DNA from 2 places in the Streptomyces sp. NPDC092045 genome. Region 2 is predicted to be linked to the other one. Evidence: riboswitches for the same ligand, from Rfam matches in the RefSeq annotation. Region 2 holds a riboswitch; the other holds the start of a gene.

Region 1 (9,493 bases), on a different contig from region 2:
GCGCGCGGTTCCGTCAGTTCGGGCGTGCCGGTCAGGCACTCCATCGTGTAGGAGTCGCAGCGGGGCGCGAAGGCACAGCCGTCGGCCCAGGCGATCTTGTCGTTGATGGATCCGCGGATGGGCCGCAGCGGCTCGCCGCGCGGGGCGTCCAGGCGCGGGATGGAGCCGAGCAGGCCGTGCGCGTACGGGTGGGTCGGGTGCGCGAACAGTTCGCGGCGGGCCGCGGACTCCACCGCCCGGCCCGCGTACAGCACGTTGACCTGGTCGCAGAGGCCGGCGACGACACCCAGGTCGTGGGTGATCATCAGCAGGGCGGTGCCCTCCTGGTCGACGAGCTCCTTGAGCAGTTCCAGGATCTGGGCCTGGATGGTCACGTCGAGCGCGGTGGTCGGCTCGTCGGCGATGAGCAGCCGGGGCGCGCACGCCACGGCCATCGCGATGAGCGCGCGCTGGCGCATGCCGCCCGAGAGCTGGTGCGGGTACTCCTTCAGGCGCCGCGCCGGGTCGGGGATGCCGACCCGGTCGAGCAGGTGGGCGGCCTCCTTGCGGGCGGCCTCGCCCTTCATGCCCCGGTGGCGCCGGAGGATCTCGGTGACCTGGACGCCGATGGGGACGACCGGGTTCAGCGAGGAGAGCGGGTCCTGGAAGATCATCGCGAGCCGGCTGCCGCGCATGTCGCGGATCGCCTTCTCGCTCAGGCCCAGCAGGTCGGTGCCGTCGAAGACGGCGCGCCCGCCCACGGTGACGCCCTTGCGCGGCAGCAGGCCCATCAGGGCCAGCGAGGTCACCGACTTGCCGCAGCCGGACTCGCCGACCAGGCCCACGACCTGCCCCTGGTCGACGTCGAAGGAGACCCCGTCCACCGCGGTGGACGGCGTGCGGCCCCGGCCGCCGAAGGTGACGGTGAGTTCTTCAACCGAAAGAAGTGCCATGGGACTTCAGCCTCGCAGCTTCGGGTCGAGGGCTTCGCGCATGGCCTCGCCGAGGAGGGTGAAGCCGAGGGCGGTGATGATGATCCCGACCGCCGGGTAGACGGCCATCATCGGCTCGTTGTCGAAGAACCGCTGCGCCTGGGAGAGCATGACGCCCCACTCCGGGATCGCCGGGTCGGGGTTGCCGAGGCCCAGGTAGGAGAGGGCCGCGGCCTCGATGATGGCGGTGGCGAGGCTGAGCGTCGCCTGCACGATGACGGGGCTCAGCGAGTTCGGCAGGATCTGCGTGACGACGATCCGCTTCTTCCGCACGCCGAGGGCCTTCGCGGCGAGCACGTAGTCCGCGCCGCCCTGGGCGAGCATCGAACCGCGCAGCAGGCGGGCGAAGATCGGGATCTGGACGACGCCGACGGCGATCATCACCGTGGTCAGGGACTGGCCCATGACCGCGGCGATCGAGACCGCGAGGAGCAGCGACGGCAGGGACAGCATGATGTCGATGAAGCGCATCACGACGGTGTCGATCCGCTGGCCCGGCTTGCCGCCGAGGGTCGCGGCGGCGCCGGAGAGCATGCCGACCAGCGCGCCGACGACCAGGCCGATGAGCATCGAGACCACGCCGACGAGGAGGGTCTGCCGGGCGCCGACGAGCATCCGGGAGAACAGGTCGCGGCCCAGGTGGTCGAGGCCGAACCAGTTCTCGCCCCGCATGCCGACGAACTTGCCCTGGTTGGCGAAGACTTCGCCGCGCCAGGTCTGCGCGGTCGGCGAGTAGGGCGCGAACCAGGGGCCGACGACGGCGATCAGGGCGAACAGCGCGATGACGACGGCGCCGATGACGGCCATCTTGTTCGCCCGCAGGCGCCGGAAGGCCTCGCGCCACAGGCTGGCGCCGACGGTGGCCTCGTTCCGCTGGGTGAGCGCCGCGAGGCGGTCGATCTTCTCTGTCTTGGTGCTCACGGTCAGTGCACCCGCACTCTCGGGTCAATGAGGCTGTACGCCAGGTCGACCAGCAGGTTGATGAGGACGTACACCATCGCGATGAACATGATGAAGCCGACGAGCACCGGGTAGTCGCGGGCGTCGATGGAGGTGCGGATGAAGGAGCCGATGCCGCCGAAGGAGAAGACCGACTCGGTGAGGACCGCCCCGGAGAGGAGGCTGCCGGTGAGCAGGCCGATCGCGGTGATCACCGGGAGGAGCGCGTTGCGCAGCACGTGGCGGACGCGGACGACGTTCTTCCCCAGGCCCTTGGACTCGGCGGTGCGGATGTAGTCCTCGCCGAGCACTTCGAGCACGCTGGCGCGGGTCATCCGGACGATGACGGCGAGCGGGATGGAGGCGAGGGTGACGGCCGGCAGGACCAGGTGCATGATCGCGTCCCAGGACGCGTCGAGCTCCCCGGTGAGGAGACCGTCGAGGACGGCGAACCCGGTGACGCTGGTCGCGTCGAGGCCGGTGGAGAGCCGGCCGTAGCTCGGGAAGACGCCCAGTTCGACGGCGAGGAGGCCCCTGAGGATCATGGCGAGGAAGAACACCGGGATGCAGATGCCGACGAGCGATCCGGAGACCGAGGCGACGTCGAGCCAGCCGCCGCGGCGCTTGGCCGCGAGGTAGCCGAGCGGGATGCCGGCGACGACGGCGATGAGGATGGCGGCGACGCCGAGTTCCACGGTGGCCGGGAAGCGCAGCGCGAACTCGTCCCACACCGGCTGTCCGGTCTGGGTGGAGGTGCCGAGGTCCAGGTCCAGGATCCGCTTGAGGAAGCGGCCGTACTGCACCCAGACGGGCTGGTCGAGTCCCAGCGCCCGGTTGATGCGTGCCACTTCGGCTTCGGTCGCCCGCTCGCCCAGGATCGCTGAGGCGGGTCCGCCGGGCAGCCGGTTCAGCCAGAGGAAGAGCAGAACCGACAGGCCGAGCAGGGTGGGTATGAGCTGTAGCAGTCTTCGTACGACGAGTCGCAGCACCCCGCGTGCCCCTTTCTTGCGTGTGCGTGAGAAGCGGGATCCGCCCGGCCACGTCCGACGTGGCCGGGCGAATCCCGCTCGGGTGGCGATTACTTGAAGGAGACCTCGGCGAAGTTCTCCTGCGTCAGCGGGGAGACCTTCGGCGGGTTGACGTTCTTGCCGAACGCGATGGCCGGGGGCGAGGAGGAGATCGGGAGGCCCGGCAGGTACTCCATGATCGCCTCGTTGGCCGCCTTGTAGGCCTCGACGCGCTTGACCGGGTCGGCGATCTTGGAGGCGCCGTTCACGGCGTCGAAGACCTTCGGCTCCTTGAAGCCCCACTGCTTGTCGTACCCGGCGAACCAGGTGCCGATGAAGTTGAAGCCGTCGTTGAAGTCACCGGTCCAGCCGAGCATGTGCAGGTCGCACGAGCCGGCCTCGGTGGCGTCCAGGTAGTCCGGGGCCCACTTCATCGGCTTCGGGGTGACGGTGACGCCGGCCTTCTCCAGGTCGGCCTTCATCAGCTCGAACATGTCCTGCGGAGCGGGCATGTACGGGCGGGTGACCTCGGTCGGGTAGCAGAACTCGACCTTGAGGGCGGACTCGCCGGCGCTCTTCAGGAGCTCCTTGGACTTGTTGGTGTCGAACGCGTACGCCTTCACCTTGTCCGAGTAGCCCGCGATGGTGTCGGGCATGAACTGCGTGGCCACCTTGCCGCCCTCGGGCAGCTGGGTCTTCACGAGGTTCTCGCGGTCGATGGCGTGGGCGATGGCCTGGCGGACCGCGGGCTTCTTCAGCGCCGCGTTCTTCTCCTGGCTCATGCCGACGTAGAAGAGGTTGAAGACGTCGCGCGTCGGGACGTTGTACCCCTCCTTCTCCAGGGTCTTCACGTCCGCGGGCGACACCAGGTCGTAGCCGTCGATGTCACCGGCCTGGAGCGCCTGGCGGCGGCCCTCCTCGGTGTCGATCGTGCGGAAGACCAGGTTCTTCACCTTGGCCTTGTCGCCCCAGTAGTCGTCGAAGCGCTCCAGGGTGACTTCCTTGTTGCCCTTGTTCCACTTCGTGATCCTGTACGGACCGGTGCCGGCGACCGTGCCGGCCTCCTGGCTGTACTTGGGGTACGTGATGGCGTCGCCCTTGGCGGAGGCGTCCTGCTTCTCGTACTCCTTGAGCGCCTTCGGCGAGTGGATCGCGAGGGCCTGGAGGGAGAAGCCGCCGGGGAGCTGCGCGGAGGGCTCGTTGACCTCGATGACCGCGGTGTTCTCGTCCTTCGCCGTGCAGGACTTGTAGTTGGGCTTCGGCGCCTCGGCGTCCTCGTTCTTCGCGAAGCCGCCCATGATGGACTGCCAGTAGTACGAGACCGAGCTGGACTGGTAGGTGCCCTTCCAGTTGAACCAGTGGTCGTAGTTCGCGCAGACGGCGGCGGCGTTGAACGCCTCGCCGTCGTGGAACTTCACGTTCTTGCGCAGGTTGAACGTCCACACCGTGCCGGCGGGGTTGGCGGACCACGTCTCGGCGAGGCCGCCGACGAGCTTGCTGCCTCCCGACTCGTGCTCCAGGAGTGCTTCGAAGGCCTGCCGGGTCACCCGGAAGGTCTCGCCGTCGCTCGCGAGGGCGGGGTCCAGGGAACCGGGGTCACCGGCGCCGGCGAACACGAAGGTGTCCTTCGCACCGCCCTTCGCGCCGTCCTTTCCGCGCTCGCTGGAGCAGCCCGTCGCGACGAGCGCGGCGGCAGCCACCACCGTGATCGCCCGAACGGTACGGGAATTGAATATTCGCATGGGGCCACCCCAGGATCAGCCGTGTGGAGAGGTCTTGACCGGCCGAACACTACCCACGGGCAACGAGCTGGAGAACAGTCCGGATAACGGTGATACCTAGTCGAGACCCGGACACTTGCCAAACCGGGCAGTTCCGGGACAAGTGCGTGGCCTGGGCGAACGCCCCTGGCGTGCGGGCGAGTTAACGGGAGGTGTCACGACCGGACAGATCGGCCATCCCGGTCTTCCGGTCACGCTCGGGGCGGATAGCCGTATCCCGGGGCAGGCGGGGCGGCGTGCGCCTCGCGGTCGTAGAAGGGGCGCGCGTTCGCCCGCAGCCAGAGCGCCACCGGGTCGTACGCGTCGGAGAGGGCGACCGTCGAGACGGGCAGCCCGTCGGGGACGGAGCCGATGGACTGGCGCATCATCGACCGGACCGCGTCGACGGCCGCCGGGGAGGTGTCGTACAGGTCGAGCCCGATGACCAGGTACGGGGAGCCGAGCGCGGGCTGCACCCAGCCGCGGCGCAGCGCCCGGACGGCCGGGGTGCGGTGCGCGTTCTGCGTGATCAGGGCGTAGAACTGCGGGATCTCCAGGGCAGGCTCGGTGACGCGCAGCGGTCCGGCGGGCATCCGGTCGAGACCGGTGGCGATCCGGCGCAGATCGGCCCAGGGGATGCCGACGCCGCCGCCGGGGGCGTGCGGATTCAGCCAGACGCCCCAGCGGTCGGGGTAGAGGGCGCGGGCGATCTCGCGGCCGGTGACCCGCTCGTGGCCGCGGTTCCAGCCGGAGGCGGCGAGCTCCTGGTCGGAGGTGACGCAGGGCGCGTAGCCGAAGCCCTCGACCTCCATGTTCCCGTACTGGGCGTCGGGCGAGCCGGGCGAGCCCTGCCAGAGCAGCATCCGGAGCTCGCCGTCGGCGAGGGCGTGCAGCAGCCGCTCGTACGCGTCGTAGCGTCCGGGCGCCACCTGGCGCAGCATGTGCTCGACCTGACCGGCCGCAGCGGTGCCTGACGCACTCACCCTGGGTCCCGCCCCTCTTCCGTCCACCACGTCTGTGCGGCCGCCGGGTCAGGTGCGGCCGTCGAGTCGGTTCAGCTTAGGGCCCGGCCCGCCGGGCGGGCCCCGAACAGGGTGCCGCTCACACGGCGGCGCGCCGGTAGAAGGGGCGGACCCGCTCCACCATCCAGTCGCCCACCGGGTCCTGCGCCATGTCGAGCAGGATCAGGTTGACCGGCCAGGCGACCTCGACGCGGCCGAGGGCCCGGCCGAGGGCGTCCAGGGGCGCGGTGCGGTCGGGGCCCTCCCAGCGGGAGAGCCGGACGCCGATGAAGAGGGCCGGCTCGGTGCCCTCGACGCTGGCGAGGGCCCGGCGGGCGCTGGTGACGACGCCGGTGGCCTCGAACTCGGCGGAGGCCGCGGCGAGGAAGTCGACGGGGTCGTCCTGCCAGTCGGGCTCGAAGAGCCGGACGCGGCCGCCGGACGCGGGGCCGTCGAGCGGGGTCCGGCCGACGCGGCAGAGCTCGGCGACGGCGGGCGGGGGCAGCGGGACGCCGACGGTGCCGCCGGGGTTCACGGCGATGCCGAGCTGCGGGGGCAGGCCGCGGGCGAAGTCGCGCGCGGGGGCGACGGCGAAGGACATGTGGCCGCCCGCGCAGGCGCGGAACTGCTGCTCGGAGCTGAAGACGGGGACGTAGGCCGCGCCGTCGATCTCCATGGTGGCGAGGTCCAGGTCGGTGCTGTCGGGTCCGCCGCCGTTGGGCAGCGGGATCCAGACCGGGCTGCGGCCCAGCACCTCGACGAGGCGGCCGCCCGCCCCGGGATTGCCGAGCGAGGCGGCAAGGACCTCTTCGAGCTCGTTGCCCGGCCACGTCACGTCCACGGTCCCGTTCCCCTTCTCCGCCCGGCCTGCCGTACCCGGCCGCCCGGCAGCACCCTAACGCCGCCCCGGAGCGGCCGTGGCCGGAAGAGAAGGGTACGGGCGCTCCGGACGCGCCATGCGGGGGGTCAGACCGCCTCCCCGAAGGCGATCGTCCGGAGGGTGTCGGCGGCGTCCCGGTCGAGCAGGGTCGCCGAGGCGCAGCCGTGCGGGAGCCGGCCGGTCTCCGCGGCCCGCAGCAGCCGGCCGACCGCGCGCCGGTGCCGGGCGAAGGCGTACGCGGAGACGCCCCGGCCCCGGGCGTGCTGTCCGGCCCTGGCGGTGTCCGGGGTGACGTCGAGGAGGACCAGGTGCAGGTCGCTCCCCCGGCGGCGGGCCTCGCGGGCGAGCCAGCCGCGCACCCAGGACTGGGTGCCGCAGTCGTGCACGACCACGCTCGCGCCGGAGCGCAGGGCGCGGCGCAGCCCGGCGTAGTGCGCGATCCGGACCAGGGGGCGGTAGAGGGCGTACGGCAGGAGGCGGGGCATCCGGGCCTCCCAGCGCTCCCGGGCGTCCTGGGAGTCGATGCCCCGGCCCCCGGCGGTCCGCCTCATCAGGGTGGACTTGCCGCTGCCGGGCAGCCCGGAGACGACCACGAGGTCCCCGGCCGCGTACACGAGGGCGCGGGGGCCCCGGCCGCCGCGCTCGCGCAGGTCCCGCAGCGCCCGGACCCGGCCCCGGGTCCGGGCGCGGGCCCGTGGAGACGGTATGCCCGTACTCGCCGGATACGCGCCGGTGTGCTGGAACGTCATCGCCTCTCCCCCTGCCGGGCCTCAGGAGACCCTTCCCAAGAAGTGTAAAGAAACGGTAATGGGGCACAAGCGATTTGCCGTGCCGACACCGCGTGCAATGATGTGCGCGCCAGGCGCCCACGGTCGCCTGTACAACCGCATACCGGCCGTTCGAATCCGCGCGGGAGAGTTCCGGACCACGGAGTGGGTGACCACCCGGTGCGTCCGGGCGCCGAAGGAGCAAGACCCTCCCTTGAATCTCTCAGGCCCCGTACCGCGTGGATGAGGCAGATCTGAAAAGCGGGACACCCCGGTGTCCCCACCCAAGGTGCAAGCCGGGATCTCGGTGACGAGATGCCCCCGGTGAACCTCTCAGGTTCCATGACAGATGGGGAGGACGTCCTCGCCCGTCATGTCTTCGTCACCGAACGCCCTTGGGACCCGGGAGCCACCCCATGACCTCTGCCCCCCGCCTCACCGCCCTCGATGCGCTGCATCGCTCCCTGGGCGCGACCATGACCGACTTCGCCGGCTGGGACATGCCGCTGCGGTACGGCAGCGAGCGCGACGAGCACACCGCGGTCCGCACCCGGGCCGGCCTCTTCGACCTCTCCCACATGGGCGAGATCACCGTCACCGGACCGCAGGCCGTCGAGCTGCTCGACTTCGCCCTGGTCGGCAACATCTCCACGGTGGGCACGGGCCGCGCCCGGTACACGATGATCTGTCGCGAGGACGGCGGCATCCTGGACGACCTGATCGTCTACCGCCTGGGCGAGACCGAATACATGGTGGTGGCCAACGCCTCCAACGCCCAGACCGTCCTGGACGCCCTCACCGAGCGCGCGGCCGGCTTCGACGCCGAGGTCCGCGACGACCGCGACGCGTACGCCCTGATCGCGGTCCAGGGCCCGGAGTCCCCCGGCATCCTGAAGTCGGTCACCGACGCCGACCTGGACGGCCTGAAGTACTACGCCGGCCTGCCGGGCACGGTCGCGGGCGTGCCCGCGCTGATCGCCCGCACCGGCTACACCGGCGAGGACGGCTTCGAGCTCTTCCTGAAGCCGGAGCACGCCGAGGGCGTGTGGAGGGCGCTCACCGGGGCGGGCGAGGGCGTCGGCCTGATCCCCTGCGGCCTGTCCTGCCGCGACACGCTCCGCCTGGAGGCGGGCATGCCGCTGTACGGCCACGAGCTGACCACCTCCCTGACGCCCTTCGACGCCGGTCTCGGCCGGGTCGTGAAGTTCGAGAAGACGACGAACGAGGGCCGCTTCGTCGGCCGCGAGGCCCTGGAGAAGGCCGCCGAGCGCGCCGAGACCGCCCCGCCGCGCAGGCTGGTCGGCCTGGTCGCCGAGGGCCGCCGGGTCCCGCGCGCCGGGTTCTCCGTCGTCAAGGACGGCGAGGTCGTCGGCGAGGTCACCTCCGGGGCCCCGTCCCCGACGCTCGGAAAGCCGATCGCGATGGCCTACGTGGACGCGGCGCACGCGGAGCCCGGCACCCAGGGTGTAGGTGTGGACATCCGGGGCACCCACGAGCCGTACGAGGTCGTGGCGCTGCCGTTCTACAAGCGCCAGAAGTGACGAAGTCGTCCCACCGCGCGTCTCACCCCGCAAGACCGACGTTCATCAGCACTCCCCCGATCCAGGAGAATCAGGTCATGAGCAACCCCCAGCAGCTGCGGTACACCAAGGAGCACGAGTGGCTGTCGGACGCCGAGGACGGCGTCGCGACCGTCGGCATCACGGAGTTCGCGGCCAACGCGCTCGGTGACGTCGTCTACGCCCAGCTCCCCGAGGTCGGCGACACCGTCACCGCGGGCGAGACCTGCGGCGAGCTGGAGTCGACGAAGTCCGTGAGCGACCTGTACTCCCCCGTCTCGGGCGAGGTCGTCGCCGCCAACCAGGACGTGGTGGACGACCCGTCCCTGGTGAACACGGCTCCGTTCGAGGGTGGCTGGCTGTTCAAGGTGCGCGTCGCGGGTGAACCGGACGACCTGCTCACCGCCGACGAGTACGCCGCGTTCTCCGCCGGGAACTGAGACCGGGCCCGAAACCCCTTAGGGATCGATTCATGTCGCTTCTGAACACTCCCCTCCACGAGCTGGACCCCGACGTCGCCGCCGCCGTCGACGCCGAGCTCCGCCGCCAGCAGTCCACCCTCGAGATGATCGCCTCGGAGAACTTCGCTCCGGTCGCGGTCATGGAGGC
Region 2 (9,493 bases):
CTCCGTGCCGGAGCTCTACATGATGACCCTCTGGCTGCACGCCGATCCGGAGACGGACGGCACCACCACCGTCCCGGACGCCGCCGACCTGCTGGTGCCCCTGGCCCCCGCGCCGCCGGGGATCGCGTCCCACCGGCCGTACCCGGTCGCCGACCTCCTGCCCGTCCTCAGCACGCGCCTCGCGCCGCCGCCCCTCCTGGGCTCGGCGGCGCCCGCCTGATCCACCGCACGCGCGCCCACGCCCCGCGACCCGTCCGGGTCACGGGGCGCACTGCTGTCCGAAAGATCCGCCCGAACGCACTGTCCGAACACCCCGCCCTTATGGACTAGCCCGCTCGGGCCACCCCGAACCACCCGAAGTGACGGGGTGGTTGAGCCGAACCGCCCCTGCGGGTGACGCGTCCTCCCCGGAGAGGACGAGCTGCCGCGAAATCCCTGCGGAAGTCCGTCCCGGGGGCAAGACTTGGACCGGAACCGAACCGACCGCCGGGGGCGGCCATGAACGCGCAGAGCCGCAGGACATCCACCACGACGCAGCGAAAGAACCCACCCATGTGCCAGCACCAGCCCGCCTGTCCCACCGCCGACTCCGCCGACCGCGAGGCGGCCCGACTGACGGCACACCACCCGGAGCAGGGCTGGAGCCTGCTGTGCAACGGCGTCCTGCTCTTCGAGGACACCGGTGAGCTCCTGCCGGACGGACAGATCATCGCTCCGCACCGGCCGCTCACGGCGGGCCGGGTGACGACCGCCGCCTGACGGGGCGGCGCGAAGCCCGAGGGCCGGTCCGGAGGAGAACCCTCCGGACCGGCCCTCGGTCGTGGAACCGCGCGGTGCAGGCCCGCGGCCTCAGTGGTCGTACTCGTCCAGCGGCGGGCAGGAGCAGACCAGGTTCCGGTCGCCGAAGGCGCCGTCGATGCGGCGCACCGGCGGCCAGTACTTGTCGGCGGCCGAGACGCCGGCCGGGAAGACCGCCTCGTCACGGGTGTACGCGTGGTTCCACTCGCCGCCGAGCGCGGCCGCGGTGTGCGGGGCGTTGCGCAGCGGGTTGTCCTCCGCCGGCCACTCGCCCGCGGCGACCTTCTCGATCTCGGCCCGGATCGCGATCATCGTGTCGCAGAAGCGGTCGAGCTCGGTCAGGTCCTCGGACTCGGTCGGCTCGATCATCAGCGTGCCGGCCACCGGGAAGGACATCGTCGGCGCGTGGAAGCCGTAGTCGATCAGGCGCTTGGCGATGTCGTCGACGGTCACGCCGGTCGCCTTGGACAGCGGGCGCAGGTCCACGATGCACTCGTGGGCGACCAGACCGGCCGGACCGGTGTAGAGCACCGGGAAGTGCGGCTCCAGGCGCTTGGCGATGTAGTTCGCCGCGAGCACCGCGACCTGGGTGGCGCGCTTGAGGCCCTCGCCGCCCATCAGGCGCACGTACGACCAGGAGATCGGCAGGATGCCGGCCGAGCCCCAGGGGGCGGCCGAGATCGGGCCGACGCCGGTCTCCGGGCCCGCGGTGGGCTGGAGCGGGTGGTTCGGCAGGTAAGGGGCGAGGTGGGCGCGGACGCCGACCGGACCGACGCCGGGGCCACCGCCGCCGTGCGGGATGCAGAAGGTCTTGTGCAGGTTCAGGTGCGAGACGTCACCGCCGAAGTGGCCGGGCTTGGCCAGGCCGACCAGGGCGTTGAGGTTGGCGCCGTCGACGTACACCTGGCCGCCGGCCTCGTGGACCTCGGCGCAGATGTCCGCGACGTGCTCCTCGAACACGCCGTGCGTGGACGGGTAGGTGATCATCAGGACGGACAGCTCGTCGCGGTACTGGGCGATCTTGGCCCGCAGGTCCTCGACGTCGACCTCGCCGTCGTCGGCGGTCTTGACGACGACGACCTTCATGCCGGCCATCACGGCGGAGGCGGCGTTGGTGCCGTGCGCGGAGGACGGGATGAGGCAGACGGTGCGCTGCTCGTCGCCGTTGGCCCGGTGGTACGCGCGGACGGCGAGGAGGCCGGCCAGCTCGCCCTGCGAACCGGCGTTGGGCTGGATCGACACCTTGTCGTAGCCGGTGACCTCGGCGAGGCGCTCCTCCAGCTCGGTGATGAGCGTGACGTAGCCCTGGGCCTGCTCGACCGGGGCGAAGGGGTGCATCTGGCCGAACTCGGGCCAGGTCACCGGCTCCATCTCGGTGGTCGCGTTCAGCTTCATCGTGCAGGAGCCGAGCGGGATCATGCCGCGGTCGAGCGCGTAGTCGCGGTCCGCGAGGCGGCGCAGGTAGCGCAGCATCGAGGTCTCGGAGCGGTGCGCGTGGAAGACCGGGTGGGTCAGGTAGGCGTCGGAGCGCAGCAGACCGGCGGGCAGCGCGTCCTCGGTGGCGGCGTCCAGGGCCTCGACGTCGGCGGTGACGCCGAAGGCGGCCCAGACGGCGGCGAGCTGCTCGCGCGCGGTGGTCTCGTCGCAGGAGACCGACACGTGGTCGGCGTCGGCGCGGTGGAGGTTGACGCCGGCCTCGCGGGCGGCGGCCACGACCTCGTCGGCCCTGCCGGGCACGCGGGCGGTGAGGGTGTCGAAGAAGACGTCCCCGGTCAGCTCGACGCCTCCGGCGCGCAGACCGGCGGCGAGGATCGCGGCGTACCGGTGGGTGCGGCGCGCGATGCCCTTGAGGCCCTCGGGGCCGTGGTAGACGGCGTACATGCCGGCCATGACGGCGAGCAGCACCTGCGCGGTACAGATGTTGCTGGTGGCCTTCTCGCGGCGGATGTGCTGCTCGCGGGTCTGGAGGGCCAGGCGGTAGGCGCGGTTGCCGTCGGCGTCGACGGAGACGCCCACGAGGCGGCCGGGCAGGGAGCGGGCGTGCTTGTCCTGGACGGCCATGTAACCGGCGTGCGGGCCGCCGAAGCCCATCGGGACGCCGAAGCGCTGGGTGGTGCCGACGGCGATGTCCGCGCCGAGCTCGCCGGGCGAGGCGAGCAGGGTGAGGGCGAGCAGGTCGGCGGCGACGGTGACGATCGCGCCGAGCCCGTGGGCCTCGTCGATCAGCGGCTTGATGTCGCGGACCGCGCCGGAGGCACCGGGGTACTGGAGGAGCACGCCGAAGACGCCGCGCTCGGCGATCCCGGCCGGGATGCCCTCGCTCAGGTCGGCGACGACGACCTCGACGCCGGTCGGCTCGGCGCGGGTCTCGATGACGGCGATCGTCTGCGGCAGGGCGTCGGCGTCGATCAGGAAGACGCCCTTCTTGACCTTGCCGACGCGGCGGGACAGCGCCATGGCCTCGGCGGCGGCGGTGCCCTCGTCGAGCAGGGAGGCGCCGGAGGTGGGCAGACCGGTCAGGTCGGCGACCATCGTCTGGAAGTTCAGCAGGGCCTCCAGGCGGCCCTGGGAGATCTCCGGCTGGTACGGCGTGTAGGCCGTGTACCAGGCGGGGTTCTCCATCACGTTCCGCAGGATCACCGGCGGGGTGAAGGTGCTGTAGTAGCCGAGGCCGATCATCGGGGCGAGGACCTGGTTGCGGTCGGCGAGCGAGCGCAGCTCGGCGAGCACCTCGGCCTCGGTGCGCGCGGCCGGCAGGCCCAGCGCCTCGGCGTTCTTGATCACGTCCGGCACCGCGGCGGCCGTGAGCTCGTCGAGCGAGCCGTAACCGACCTGGGCGAGCATCTTGGCCCGGGCCTCGGCGTCGGGCCCGATGTGCCGCTGCTCGAACGGGATGCCCTGCTCGAGCTCGGAGAGCGGAATGCGGTTGGCGGTCATGTACGGAGGCCTCCTGGTCGTCACGACCTGCGAGGGGCACCACGGCGCGGGTACCCGGACGGCCTCCCCCTCTGTCATCTCAACCTGAGAGTTTCACCGGCACGCCTCGCGGCACGCCGGCTTTCACCGTCGGTGAGAGCGCATGCCGTCGGACATCCGCTCTGCTTTCCAGAGTGACCTCGTCCGCGCGGTACAGGGGCCTGAGAGATTCCGGGGAGGATTTGCTCCTTCGGCGCCCACCGGAAGGTTTCTCCGGGGGACTCTCCCGCACGGGGTCGACAGCCACACCCAGCCTACCAGCGCGGTTGGGACTCCCTTCGCTCAAGTGGCCGACATCCCGGATGTGCACTTTGGTAGGGGGTAGAGGAGTTGCGACCAGTTGGAGGGACCGTGCAGACCGACATCGATCCGCGCAGCCTGATCGGCCGCAAGGCGTACGACCGGAACGGACACAAGATCGGAACCGTCGACGAGGTGTACCTGGACGACGCGACGGGCGTTCCGGAGTGGGCCGCGGTCCGCACCGGCCTGTTCAGTCGGGACGCCTTCGTCCCCCTGGAGCCGAGCGACCTGCTCGACGACGGCCTCCACGTCCCGTTCGAACGCGCCCTCATCAAGGACGCCCCGGACTTCGGCGTGGGCCGCCACCTCTCCCCGGAGCAGGAGCTCCAGCTCTACCGCCACTACAGCCTCACGCTCCCGCCGCCCCCGACGGACGCCCCGGACAAGGACTTCGGCCGCCTGGCGGGCCAGGACGGCTGACCGAAAGCCGGCCCACCACCGTACGAAAGCCCCTCCGGCACCACGGTCCGCGGCCGCCGAGCGGCACCGGGCACCCGCGCCTCCGCCCGGCCGCCCTCACGGGTGGTGCGGGTGGGAACCCGGCCCGGCCGCGAGGCCGGGCACACCCCCGACACCCGCGTCCGGCGACACCACGGCACCGCCCGCCGGAGGACCCGCGCCCGGCCCGGCATCCCGCACCAGCGGCAGCGCCTCTCCCGCCGTCAGCTCCGGATCGTCCACGGCGAACGTCCGCACCCGCCCCGGCGCCGATCCCGGCTCCTCGAACCGCACCGTGACCCGCCCGAGCCCGCTCCCCTGGACCCACCCGGCCCCGTGCACCGCGTGCCGCACGTCGTGCCCGGGCGCCCAGTACCGCTCGGCGGGCGCGACGGGCCCGGCCGGCTCGGCCGCCACGGCCTCGGGCACCACCGCGGCGGCACCGCCCCCGCCCCGCTCCCCCGCCGACTCGGCCTGGGCGAACAGGTCCTCCTGCGTGTAGTCCGCGAGCCCGCTCACCCCCACCCCGAGCAGCCGGACGCCCCCCGTGGTGTCCACGGAGTCGAGCAGCCGCCCCGCCGCCTCCCGCACGACCCCGAGCGCGTCCGTCGGCCCCCGCAGCGTCTCGGACCGGGTCAGCGTCGAGAAGTCGAACCTCCGCACCTTCAGGACGATCGTCCGCCCCGAGTGCCCCGACGCCCGCAGCCGCTCCACGCACCGCTCCGCGAGCCGCTCGACCTCGCCCCTGATCCGCACCCGGTCGTGCAGGTCCACGGCGAAGGTGTCCTCGACGGAGACGGACTTGGCGTCCCGCTCGGCCACCACGGGCCGGTCGTCGTGCCCCCGGGCCATCCGGTACAGGGAGGCCCCGTGCGCCCGCCCGAGGAGCCGTACGAGCTCGTCCTCGCCCGCTTCCGCGAGGTCGGACACCGTCGTCATGCCGGCCCGCCGCAGGTGCTCCCCGGTCGCCGGCCCGACCCCGGGCAGGATCCGTACGGACTTCGGCCCGAGGAGCTCCCGCTCGGTACCCGGCTCTATGAGGGCGAGCCCGTCCGGCTTGGCCTGCTCGGAGGCGATCTTCGCGAGCATCTTCGACCCCGCGAGCCCCACGGACCCGGTGAGCCCGGTCGTCGCGAGGATGTCGGCCCGCAGCCGCTCCCCCGCCGCCCGCGCGCCCGCCGCGTCGTCGGCGACGCCCCCCGCCTCCAGGTCCACGAAGGCCTCGTCGAGGCTGAGGGGCTCCACGAGCGGGGACAGCAGCCCGAGCAGCCGCATGACCTGCTCGCTGATCGACCGGTAGAAGGCGAAGCGCGGCACGAGATAGGCCGCGTTCGGCGCGAGCCGCCTCGCCTGGCCCATCGGCATCGCCGAGTGGACCCCGAAGCGGCGCGCCTCGTACGACGCGGTGGCGACCACGCCCCGCGGTCCGAGCCCGCCCACGACCACGGGTTTCCCGCGCAGGCTGGGCTTCGCCGCCTGCTCGGCGGCGGCGAAGAACGCATCCATGTCGAGATGCAGGATCGTCGGCGCGGTTCTCACGCCCCCGATGTTCCCCCACGCCACTGACAACGCCCCGGGACGGCCCCGGACCGGCTCAGACCGCCCGGTCCCGCCGCCGCCGGGCCAGCTCGTCGCCGGGGTTGTGCCCCACGAGCGTCTCGCCGGTGTCCACCCGCTCCCCGTGGAGCTGCGAGAGAGCCGCCTCCACGTCCCGCCAGACCACTCCGACGGCGATGCCGAAGACGCCCTGACCGCCCTGGAGCAGGTCGACGACCTCGTCCGGCGAGGAGCACTCGTAGACCGTCGCCCCGTCGCTCATGAGCGTCATCCGCTCCAGGTCGCGGAAGCCCCGGGCCCGCAGGTGCTGCACCGCGGCCCGGATGTTCTGCAGGGCCACCCCGGTGTCGAGGAAGCGCTTGACGATCTTCAGGACGACGACGTCGCGGAAGCTGTAGAGCCGCTGTGTCCCCGACCCGTACGCGGGCCGCACGCTCGGTTCCACGAGTCCGGTGCGCGCCCAGTAGTCCAACTGGCGATAGGTGATCCCGGCCGCCGCGCACGCCGTGGGGCCGCGGTAGCCGATCACCTCGTCCGCCGCGCCCGCACCGGCCTCCGCACCGAAGTCGCCCACTCTGCCGTGAAGCGGATACGGACCGTTCTCCCCGGACGCCCGTCCGAGGGAGCTGCCCGCCGTACCGTCCGCGCTGCTCATCACGCCGACCCTCCGTCCTTGACCTGCCCACACGAAGGTAGGCAGTCACCCGGGGTGCGTCAACGATCGCCACACTCGGCACGCCGAGTGATAATCACCCTGAGAGTGGTTTCCCGTGTCTCTCTTCGGGGAAAGGCTAGTCGAATGCCCTGACGGCACCCCGCGAACGGCCCATGGCCGCACCGCCGGTTCTCACTGACTGTTGGTCCCGAAATCCTCCGGTGAGATCTGGTCGAGGAATTCGCGGAACTTCTCCACCTCGTCCTCCTGCTCGTCCGGGATCGCGATGCCCGCGTCGTCCAGGACACCGTCGCTGCCGAAGATCGGCGTCCCGGTCCGGAGGGCCAGCGCTATCGCGTCGGACGGCCGGGCGCTCACCTCGACGCCGCTGGCGAAGACCAGCTCGGCGTAGAAGACCCCGTCACGCAGATCCGTGATGCGGACTTCGGTGAGCTCCTGCCCCACGGCCTCCAGCACGTCCTTGAACAGGTCGTGCGTCAGCGGTCGCGGAGGGGCCATCCCCTGCTGCGCGAAGGCGATCGCGGTCGCCTCCCCCGGTCCGATCCAGATGGGGAGGTAGCGATCGCCTCCCACTTCACGTAGGAGCACGATCGGCTGATTGGAGGGCATTTCCACTCGGACACCCACAACGTCGAGCTCGTTCACACAGCAACCCTAGGACGTGCCCGACCGGTTTGGATAGTCGGGCCCCTCCGAGGTCACTGCGAGCGGATGCCCAGGGCGATCTGCATCAGGGCCGCGTGCAGCCGCACGGACTGCGCGGCCAGCTCCTTGGCGGTGGCCTCCGCATGGGCCCTGGTCTGCGGATTGCGGTGCCGGCGCAGCGGCGCGACCACCTGTTCGATCAGCCCGGCCTCGCGTTCGGCGGCCGCCTTCACGGCCCGCAGGTGGCGGGGCTCCAGGCCGAATCTCCCCAGATCCGCCACGAGCCGGGCGACGGTGACGGCCTCGGGGTCGTAGCCCCCGCCGTCCGTCTCGGCGATCAGACCGTACGACTCCCACTCGGCGAGCTCGGTCTCGGTGACCTCGGCGGCGGCGAGCAGCTCGGCCCGTCCGAGCCGCGCGGCGGCCGGCGGCTCCGCCTCCTGCTCCCAGGGGCCCTCCAGGAGGTCCCGACGGCGCCCCGGGGCCGGGAGGCTGATCTCCTCGCCCCGCGCCAGGGCGTCGAGGTGCTCGCGGATGACCTTCAGCGGGAGGTAGTGGTCCCGCTGCATCCGCAGGATCCGGGCGAGCCGCTCCACGTCCTGCGGGCTGAACTTCCGGTACCCGGAGGCCGTCCGCCGGGGCTCGACGAGCCCCTCGGCCTCCAGGAACCGGATCTTGGAGATGGTCACTTCGGGAAACTCGTCGCGAAGCAGGTTCAGCACCGTGCCGATGCTGACCATGTCGCCCGCGGCGGCGGTGCCGGATCCGGCACCGCCCGTCGGTGTTCGCAGCATGGACCTTCCCTGAAGGGGGTTCCCCGGGGCGTCACACGCCCCGCTGGCTCGAATGGAAGACCAGCCGGTACTTGCCGATCTGCACCTCGTCGCCGTTGGACAGGACGACCGAGTCGATCGGCTCGCGGTTGACGTACGTGCCGTTGAGGCTGCCGACGTCCGAGACGGTGAAACTGCCGTCCTGTCCCCGCCGGAACTCGACGTGCCGCCGGGAGACCGTGACGTCGTCCAGGAAGATGTCGCTCTGCGGGTGACGGCCGGCCGTCGTCAGCTCCCCGTCGAGGAGGAACCGGCTGCCGGAGTTCGGACCCCGGCGCACCACGAGGAGCGCGGAGCCCGGGGGCAGCGCCTCCACGGCCGCCAGCGCCTCCGGAGAGAGCGAGGGCAGCGCGGTCTGGCCGGTGACCTCCGCGTCGTAGGCCTCCAGGCCCGAGATGGAGATCGTGGAGGTCGTCTCCGACGCGCGCTCGGGAGCGATCCCGCCCCGCAGCGGCGTGCCGCAGTGGGAGCAGAAGCGGCTGTCGGCCGCGTTGCGGTGACCGCACCTCGTACACACCGGCATGGACGCATCCTCCTGCCGCGGCTGCCCCGCCGAGGTCTGTGTCGCGTACGGGTCGGGGGAAAACCCTCCACCCGTACTTGAGGTCGATGGTTCTCCGAAACCTATGCGGGCGGCCCCGGCGGGGTCAACAGAAGACGCGCCCGGTGCGCCCGGAATGTCACCGCCCTGTCCCCCGACCTCGTCACGGAAGAGCGGGCGCTCGCCGCCCTGCTCCTCGCTCTGGGCGTGGCGCGGCGCGCGGTGCCTGGCGTTGCCGCCGTCCTCGCGTGCGCTCTTGCCGAACAACTTCGCAAACAACTTCACGGGCGATTCCCCTTGACCGAAACAGACCCGCCCGTGGGGCAGGACGAACCGAGATCCATCACACCTGCCGACCCGGACACCTTCACAACGTCCGTATCCTCCGGACAGTTTCCACCACGCACCACCGTTGTGGTGCGCCGACCCCCCGCAAGGCCCTGCCCTTGTCGCGGGACCCCCCTCGTACGCCTCCTCACTGCGAGGACGACTGAGCGTAGTCAGGCCGCTTCGCAGGTCGCAAGGCGTCGACGACGATCTTCGGCGACCGTTCCACCGTGACCGCGGCCTGCTCCTTCTCGAGGGTCTGCACGACACCGCCGGGGATGTTGAGCGCGGGCTCCAGATCCTCCGGCTTGCCGATGACCTTGAAGACGTACGGAGCGGCCACCTGCGTTCCATCGATCCGCATGTCGTCACCGCTGCCGGTGAAATAACTGTCCGCCA

What was found. Region 2 has a riboswitch for glycine ahead of gcvP (aminomethyl-transferring glycine dehydrogenase). Riboswitches for the same ligand answer to the same signal wherever they lie in the genome.
Region 1: linked by a shared signal. The riboswitch ahead of gcvT (glycine cleavage system aminomethyltransferase GcvT) and the one ahead of gcvP (aminomethyl-transferring glycine dehydrogenase) in region 2 are both predicted to bind glycine.

The regions. Positions count from the first base shown of each region.
Region 1 is NZ_JBIVSC010000004.1:261,208-270,700, reverse strand. It holds gene ACIQKA_RS14675 (ABC transporter ATP-binding protein) at 1-932, opposite strand, end outside; gene ACIQKA_RS14670 (ABC transporter permease) at 939-1,892, opposite strand; gene ACIQKA_RS14665 (ABC transporter permease) at 1,895-2,899, opposite strand; gene ACIQKA_RS14660 (ABC transporter substrate-binding protein) at 2,989-4,659, opposite strand; gene ACIQKA_RS14655 (enhanced serine sensitivity protein SseB C-terminal domain-containing protein) at 4,890-5,660, opposite strand; gene ACIQKA_RS14650 (enhanced serine sensitivity protein SseB) at 5,779-6,519, opposite strand; gene ACIQKA_RS14645 (AAA family ATPase) at 6,645-7,307, opposite strand; glycine riboswitch at 7,459-7,573, shown strand; gene gcvT (glycine cleavage system aminomethyltransferase GcvT) at 7,742-8,866, shown strand; gene gcvH (glycine cleavage system protein GcvH) at 8,944-9,324, shown strand; gene glyA (serine hydroxymethyltransferase) at 9,357-9,493, shown strand, end outside.
Region 2 is NZ_JBIVSC010000037.1:5,780-15,272, reverse strand. It holds gene ACIQKA_RS34390 (hypothetical protein) at 1-220, shown strand, start outside; gene ACIQKA_RS34385 (DUF5999 family protein) at 553-759, shown strand; gene gcvP (aminomethyl-transferring glycine dehydrogenase) at 850-3,735, opposite strand; glycine riboswitch at 3,914-4,013, opposite strand; gene ACIQKA_RS34375 (PRC-barrel domain-containing protein) at 4,126-4,497, shown strand; gene ACIQKA_RS34370 (DNA polymerase IV) at 4,594-6,054, opposite strand; gene ACIQKA_RS34365 (MerR family transcriptional regulator) at 6,110-6,727, opposite strand; gene ACIQKA_RS34360 (bifunctional nuclease family protein) at 6,920-7,393, opposite strand; gene ACIQKA_RS34355 (MerR family transcriptional regulator) at 7,447-8,187, opposite strand; gene ACIQKA_RS34350 (FHA domain-containing protein) at 8,219-9,160, opposite strand; gene ACIQKA_RS34345 (DUF881 domain-containing protein) at 9,243-9,493, opposite strand, start outside.